One region of the Terrisporobacter glycolicus ATCC 14880 genome, then DNA from elsewhere that is predicted to be linked to it. Evidence: riboswitches for the same ligand, from Rfam matches in the RefSeq annotation. Region 1 holds a riboswitch; the other holds the start of a gene.

Region 1 (4,222 bases):
GCATATATTTTTATTACAAAGATTCATGTTAGCACCTAGTATTTCTAGAGAATTTATACCTATTAAAGGAATATTATTTACATGAGCCATAGCTTTTGCTGTAGCCATTCCTATTCTAAGTCCCGTGAAAGAACCCGGTCCTACACAAATACCTATGGCGTCTATATCCTTAATTTCTATATCACTAAGTTTTAACATATTTTCTATCATAGGCATTAGTTTTTGTGAATGAGTTTTTTTAGTGTTTATACTATATTCACAAATTAACTTGTCATCTTCTAATACTGCCACATTTGCAGCCATGGTAGAAGTATCTATTCCTAGTATCCTCATTATTTAGTCAACTCCTCAACTATTTCTTCGTATTTTTGTCCAAATGGTGTTAGTACCATTTCTCTTCCATTTTCTTTATAATTTAATTCTATTTTTAAATAATCTTCTGGTAGTATGTCTTCAATTATATTTGCCCATTCAATTATACAAACACCTTCTGAATCTATATATTCATCAAATCCAATATCGTACATTTCCTCACTACATCCAATTCTATACACATCAAAATGATATAAAGGTAGTCGACCTTCATATTCATTTACTATAGTAAATGTTGGACTTGTAATATAATCGTCTACTTCTAAAGATTTAGCTAAACTTTGTGTCATCGTAGTTTTTCCCGCTCCTAAATCTCCAATTAAACAAATCACACTACCTGGAAAAAGTAACTTACCTAGTTTTTCTCCAATCTCTCTTGTTTTCTCTTCTTTGTCTAAAAAAATTGTTTTCATTTATATCACCATAAAATCCTTTATTTCTTATAATTAACTTTCATATTATTAATTATTATTGTCAAATCAATCCGTATTTTAGTCATTTCTTTCTTGTGCAACTAGATATTATTATATAATAACCTTCATTTATAATAAAGGGGTTATCTTTATATACTTAAATTCTAAGTTTAATAAATACAAAAAAAGAGCTAAAATAGCTCTTTTTTATTTTAAAACTTATTTACTAAGTATTTTTTCCATCTTTTTGAATAATGGTAGTGTAACTACTGTCATTATACCTGCTTTTAATATATTAAAAGGAGCAATCATCCATATTACAAAAGTCATTAAATCTGTAACTCTTGGATTTATTATAGTTCCCATTTGTATTATTTGTTCTAATGGCATACCATATACTGTTACATATAAAGGTATCATTATAAAGTAATTCATTATACATCCCATAATAGTCATAGCTACTATTCCTACTAATCCTCCAGCTAACACTCCTTTTGTAGTTTTTAGCTTTTTATAAAATAAACATATAATTAATACATAAGACCCACCTATTACTACATTTGCAAATTCTCCAACTCCTCCAGTAGTACTTGCTGTTATTCCTTGAAGTAAGTTTTTAACTATAACTATAGCAAGACCTGCCATTGGCCCTAAAGACATTCCACCAAATATAGCTGGTATATCAGATAAGTCTATTTTTAGAAATGACGGAAATATTGGTAGTGGCACTGCTATAAACATAAGAATATAAGCTATTGCTGATAATACTCCCACCTTTGCTATAGTTTTTGCAGATGATAATCCTGGCTTTCTAATTACATTTTGCATAATATAACCTCCAAATTTTAAATATTTTTCTGAAATTAAAAAAACTCGAAGAATTGTAACCTTCGAGTCTTATGAATATTCAAAATGGATTATGGTATATATCATAATTCTCTTCTCTCATCCAGACTGTACTGTCGGCTTTGGAATCTCACCAAATCATGCTACAAATGTAGCTCGCGGGCTATAACCGCCGGTAGGGAATTTCACCCTGCCCCGAAGATCTTCTATTTTTTTAATTTCTTATTATATTATTATAATAATTAAATAGATACATTATGTCAATATAATATTTTAGACAGCAAAACTCAAAGCATGACTTCAGTTTATTTATTTTTCTTATAAACTATTTTTCCATCTATAATTGTATATAATACATGACTATTTATCTCAAAAGGATTATTGTCCCAAATAACTATATCAGCATCTTTTCCAATTTCAATAGATCCAACTTTATCGTCTATTCCTAATACTTTTGCTGGATTTATTGTTATTGCTTCCAATGCCTTTTCTTCTTTCATTCCATGTTTTATTGCTATCCCTGCACATATAGGCAAGTATTGAATGGGAACGACTGGATGATCTGTCATTAAACAAACATCTAATCCTGCATTTGAAAGAATTCCCGCTGTTTCAAAAGTTAAGTTACGAAGTTCTATTTTAGATCTTTCTGAAAGAGAAGGCCCTACGATTACTGGGTATCCTTCTTCCACCAATTCATCTACAACTAAATGCCCTTCTGTACAATGATCTAGCGTTAATCTTAAATTAAACTCTTTTGCAATTCTTATGGCTGTAAACATATCATCTGCTCTATGAGCATGAGCTTTAAGAGGGATTTGTCTTTTTAGTACTGGTATTAAACTTTCGTATTTAATATCATATTCTGGTTTACTTTCATCGTCTTCTTCTAACTCACATCTTTCAACTTCTTCTAGATATTCCTCTGCCTTTTTCAAATTTTCTCTAATTAAAGCTGCTATAGCCATTCTTGTTTGTGGAGTTTTATCGTCGCTACCATAAACACTTTTAGGATTTTCTCCAAAAGCGATTTTAGCTGCAACGGGATTTTTTATTACCATTTTATCTATAATTCTACCGAATGTTTTTATAGCTATACACTGACCACCCATTACATTAGCACTTCCAGGCGTAGTACAAACTGCTGTTATTCCACCTTGAACTGCTTCTGTAAAGTTTCTATCCATTGGATTTATGCCATCAATAGGATTTAAATGAGGAGTCACAGGGTCTGTTTCTTCGTTACCATCAGCACCTTCTGCTCCCATTCCATCTTCCCAAAGACCTAAATGCGTATGTGCATCTATAAAACCTGGCAATACTAAACACCCATTTGCATCTATTACTTGTGCATCCAAAGGTGCTACTATTTCATCACCAATTTCTATTATTTTTTTATTATCTATAAGAATATTACTATTTATTATTCCTTTAGTTACTGTATTTATTGTTCCATTTTTTATGAATATCACTTATTCTCCTCCATTATTAAAGCTTCATAGATAAGGCAACTCTTTGTTTATCCAAATCTATTCCTATTACTTTAACATCTATTATATCCCCAACAGAGCAAATTTCCATTGGATCTTTTACAAATTTATTACTCATTTGTGATTTATGAACTAAACCATCATTTTTTATTCCTATATCAACGAATACTCCGAAGTCTACAACATTTCTAACAGTTCCTTTTAAAATCATACCTTCTTTTATGTCTTCTATCTTCAATACATCTGTTCTAAGTATAGGCTTCATTCCATCTTCTTCTCTAGGGTCTCTACCTGGTTTTTTAATCTCTAAAATAATATCTTTTAAAGTTAATTCTCCCACACCTAAATCTTCACTTAATTGTTTTAAACCTATTTTTTCTACTTTCTCTTCTATATCAGATATATTTCTATTTTTTATATCATCTAAAGAGCATCCTAATATTTCTAACATTTTCTTACAAGTATCATAACTTTCTGGATGGACTCCTGTATTATCTAATGGATTTTTACCATCTTCGATTCTCATAAATCCAGCACATTGAACAAACGCTGAAGGTCCTAGTCTTTTTACCTTCTTAAGTTCTGTTCTTGATTTAAATGATCCATTTTCTTCTCTATAAGTAATTATATTTTTAGCTACAGCTTTACTTATTCCAGCTATATGTTCTAAAAGTGAGTATGAAGCTGTATTTAAATCTAATCCAACTTTATTTACCGAATCTTCTACTACTCCATCTAAAACTTCTTTTAGCCTCTTTTTATTTAAATCATGTTGATATTGTCCAACACCAATACTTTCTGGATCTATTTTTACAAGCTCTGCAAGAGGATCCTGAAGTCTTCTTCCTATAGATATAGCTCCTCTTATAGAGACATTTATATCTGGATGCTCTTCTGCTGCCAATTCAGATGCGGAGTAAATTGATGCTCCTGCTTCATTTACTATAATGTATTGAGTATCTACACCTAATTCTTTTATTAAATCTGATATAAGACTTTCTGATTCTCTTGATGCTGTACCATTTCCTATGGCTATAACATCTATTTTATGATTTTCTATTAATCTTTTTAGTGTTTTCTTAGTTTGTTCTACTTTACCTT
Region 2 (4,222 bases), 250 kb from region 1:
CCTTATAGAAGCCCATTATACAAGGATATATCATATCATGTCAGATATGAACTTGATATAGAAAAAATGCGCTTAGAAGCTAAGTCGCTACTTGGGACACATGAATTTAAAGGATTTATGAGTTCTGGATCATCAGTAAAAGATACAGTTAGAACCATACATAATATTTCAATTGAGTATAGTGGAGACTTAATTGTTTTAGAAGTGGAGGGTAATGGATTTTTATATAATATGGTGAGAATTATAGTAGGAACGTTGGTGGATATAGGCAGAGGAAGAATAGATAAACCGCTGGAAGAAATAATTGCTTCACAAGATAGGGGAGAAGCAGGTCATACCGCGCCTGCACACGGATTATTTCTTAAAAAAGTTCATTATTAAACTTGACACACCAGGGTCATTGTATTAAAATGAATAAGAGTGTGCTAGTAAGTCCACATTGCCCCGGACTTTATATATACGGTAGATAAAAAAATTATGAAAATTAAGGAGGGACAACCATGAAAAGTTATATAGCTAAACCAGCTGACGTACAAAGAAACTGGTACGTAGTTGATGCTGAAGGAAAAACATTAGGTCGTCTTGCTACAGAAATAGCAACTATATTAAGAGGAAAACATAAACCAACATTTACACCACACGTAGACGGTGGAGATTTTGTTGTTGTTGTAAACGCAGCAAAAGTAGTTTTAACAGGAAAGAAATTAGATCAAAAATTATATAGATACCACACTGGTTATGTAGGTGGATTAAAAGAAATAACTTACAGAGAAATGATGGAAAAGAAACCAGAAGAAGTAGTAGCACATGCAGTTAGCGGAATGTTACCAAAAAATAAATTAAGAAGCAGAATGATGACTAGATTAAGAGTATTCGCAGGTGCTGAACATACACATGCAGCTCAAAACCCAGTTGAATTAAACGTATAGGATTAATAGGTGAAAGGAGGAGTTATCATGGAAAAAGTTCAATTCTACGGAACAGGAAGAAGAAAAAGCTCTGTAGCTAGAGTTAGATTAGTTGCAGGTGAAGGAAATATAGTAGTTAATGGAAGAGATGTTAATGAATATTTTAACTACGAAACATTAATAAGAGATGTTAAACAACCATTAGTTTTAACTAATAATGAAAATAAATACGATGTAATAGTAAAGGTTGAAGGTGGAGGATTCACTGGACAAGCTGGAGCTATAAGACACGGTATATCAAGAGCTTTATTAAAAGCTGATGCTGAGTTAAGAGGAGACTTAAAGAAAGAAGGATTCTTAACAAGAGATGCAAGAATGAAAGAAAGAAAGAAATATGGTTTAAAAGCTGCAAGAAGAGCGCCTCAGTTCTCAAAAAGATAGTTTTTATTCAATATTGGAAATTTTTCGAATTGTATATACAAGATGTATTTCAACAATATGTTGGAATACATCTTTTTTTATTATAAATTTCAACTAAATAATTTCTCAGGAAATAAAGAAATATTTATTAAAAAGTAAAAAAAGTATCTTATTAAATTGTTAATGAAAACACTATATAAAGCTATAATATGAAGCTATAATATGAAGCTATAAAAAATGGCTAACAACTATTAGTTGTTAGCCTAACTTAATATTGGGTTTTGGAATTATCTATTTGAGATAAATTACTCGCTTATTTATAGTTTTCTGCTCTAACTTGGAAGTATGACTGTGGGTGATTACAAACAGGACATACTTCAGGTGCTATCTTACCTTTATGTATGTGTCCGCAATTTTGACAATGCCAGTAAACTTCACCGTCTTTTTCGAATATAGTTCCATTTTCTAGGTTTTCAAGAAGTTTACGGTATCTTTCTTCGTGTTCTTTTTCAATTTCTCCAACAGCTTTAAATAAATACGCTATTTTATCGAACCCTTCTTCTTTAGCTTCTTTAGCAAAAGTAGCGTACATATCAGTCCATTCGTAATTTTCTCCTGAAGCAGCGTCCTTTAAGTTATCTGGAGTTGATGGCATACCGTCATGTAAAAGTTTGAACCATATTTTAGCATGTTCTTTTTCGTTATTTGCAGTTTCTTCGAATATATCAGCTATTTGATTATATCCTTCTTTCTTTGCTTTAGAAGCATAATAAGTATACTTAGTTCTTGCTTGAGCTTCTCCTGCAAAAGCAGATAGTAAATTTTTTTCTGTTTTACTTCCCTTTAATTCCATAATTATCTCCTCCATTGATTTAACAAATTTAATTTATATAATCAATATCTATTTTTATTTATATTATATATATACCATAAAATGGTAAGTTAAAACATGGAAATGTATTTTTTCTTAATATTTTATTTCTAAGTGAAATGAAATATTAATTGACAGATTGAGTATATTAAATTATGATTATCTTAATTGAATAAAATCTTCAGGGCAGGGTGAAATTCCCTACCGGTGGTTATAGCCCACGAGCCATTATGGCATGATTCGGTGTGATTCCGAGGCCGACAGTAAAGTCTGGATGAAAGAAGATGAAATAATTAATCTAATTTAATTTTTATTAATTTGAATTATATGCTCTGGAATGAATTTATCATTTCAGAGTTTTTTGATTTATAATAAGAATATATTATTAGAATAATCAGTTTATAGAAATTCTGCCTTGAACATATTGTTCGAGGCTTTTTGTATTTGTATGAATTTTGTTGGAGGTGAACTATGATTGATAAAAAATATATGCAAATGGCTTTAGAGCTTGCTAAAAAAGGTTGTGGATTTGTGAATCCGAATCCTATGGTGGGTGCTGTTATTGTAAAGGATAATGAAATAATAGGTCAAGGATATCACAAAGCTTATGGAATGTTTCATGGGGAACGAAATGCAATTAAAAATTGTAAAAAATCACCCAAAGGGGCAACTATATATGTAACATTAGAACCTTGCTGTCATTATGGAAAAACACCACCATGTACTCAGGCGATAATAGAAGTTGGTATAAGTAAAGTTGTTATAGGATCATCAGATGCAAATCCATTAGTAAGAGGAAAAGGAATAGAAGAACTTCGAAATAATGGAGTGGAAGTAATAGAAGGACTTTTAAAAGAAGAGTGTGATGATTTAAATGAAGTATTTTTTCATTATATAAAAACAAAAAGACCTTATGTTGTAATGAAGTATGCAATGACAATGGATGGTAAAATTGCAACTTATACTAATCAGTCTAAATGGATAACAGGGGAAGCTTCGAGAAAGAGAGTACATGAAGATAGACATAAATATAGCGGAATAATGGTGGGAATAGGAACTGTATTGCTAGATGATCCTATGCTTAATTGTAGATTAGATAATGGTAAAAATCCTACAAGAATAATATGTGACTCTAATCTAAGAACACCTATTGACAGCAAGATAGTAAGTACAGCTCATGGGATACCGACAATAATAGCTACAAGTGAAAGTGGTAAAGATAAACATAAAACATACACAGATAAAGGATGTAAGATTATAGTTGTACCTAAAAAAGATGATCATATTGATTTGAAAGAATTAATGATTATATTAGGAAAAGAACAAATAGATAGTGTTCTTTTAGAGGGTGGTGGAACTTTAAATTGGTCGGCGTTAAACAGTGGTATAGTTAATAAAGTTCAAACCTATATTGCACCGAAAATATTTGGAGGCATAAATGCTAAGTCTCCAGTATCAGGAAGAGGTGTAGATAATCCTAAGAATTCATTTTATTTAAAGAATACAAAAATAATAAAAATAGATGAAGATGTATTAATAGAAAGTGAGGTGGCGCATAAATGTTCACAGGGATAATAGAGGAAATAGGAATAATACAAAGTATAAAAAAAAATAATAAATCTTCCGTGCTTTCTATACAAGGTAAAAAAATATTTGAAGATATTCATATAGGGGATAGTATTTCTGTAAATGGTGTGTGCCTTACTGTAACTACATTTAGCAACAAAACTTTTACAGCTGATGTAATGAATGAAACTCTGAGTAGATCTTCATTGGGAAGTTTGAAAAATGGGAGTTATGTAAATTTAGAAAGAGCAATGTCTTCAAGTGGTAGGTTTGGTGGTCATATTGTATCAGGGCATATTGATGGAACTGGAAGAATAATAAAAATTAAAAGAGATGATAATGCAATTTGGTATACGATCATAGTAGAGGATAGCTTAATAAGGTATATAGTAGAAAAAGGATCTGTTGCTATAGATGGAATAAGTTTAACTATTGCAAATGTAAATAAAAATAGTTT

Evidence for each region. A riboswitch is a leader RNA that binds a small molecule or an ion and turns the genes downstream of it on or off. The one in region 1 is predicted to bind FMN.
Region 2: linked by a shared signal. The riboswitch ahead of ribD (bifunctional diaminohydroxyphosphoribosylaminopyrimidine deaminase/5-amino-6-(5-phosphoribosylamino)uracil reductase RibD) and the one ahead of TEGL_RS18900 (ECF transporter S component) in region 1 are both predicted to bind FMN.

Annotation. Positions count from the first base shown of each region.
Region 1 covers NZ_CP117523.1:3,898,219-3,902,440, forward strand. The annotation lists gene tsaB (tRNA (adenosine(37)-N6)-threonylcarbamoyltransferase complex dimerization subunit type 1 TsaB) at 1-333, opposite strand, end outside; gene tsaE (tRNA (adenosine(37)-N6)-threonylcarbamoyltransferase complex ATPase subunit type 1 TsaE) at 333-785, opposite strand; gene TEGL_RS18900 (ECF transporter S component) at 1,005-1,613, opposite strand; FMN riboswitch at 1,719-1,838, opposite strand; gene TEGL_RS18905 (amidohydrolase) at 1,937-3,103, opposite strand; gene TEGL_RS18910 (Tex family protein) at 3,120-4,222, opposite strand, start outside.
Region 2 covers NZ_CP117523.1:107,959-112,180, forward strand. The annotation lists gene truA (tRNA pseudouridine(38-40) synthase TruA) at 1-381, shown strand, start outside; gene rplM (50S ribosomal protein L13) at 501-929, shown strand; gene rpsI (30S ribosomal protein S9) at 957-1,349, shown strand; gene rbr (rubrerythrin) at 1,642-2,181, opposite strand; FMN riboswitch at 2,373-2,489, shown strand; gene ribD (bifunctional diaminohydroxyphosphoribosylaminopyrimidine deaminase/5-amino-6-(5-phosphoribosylamino)uracil reductase RibD) at 2,671-3,774, shown strand; gene ribE (riboflavin synthase) at 3,759-4,222, shown strand, end outside.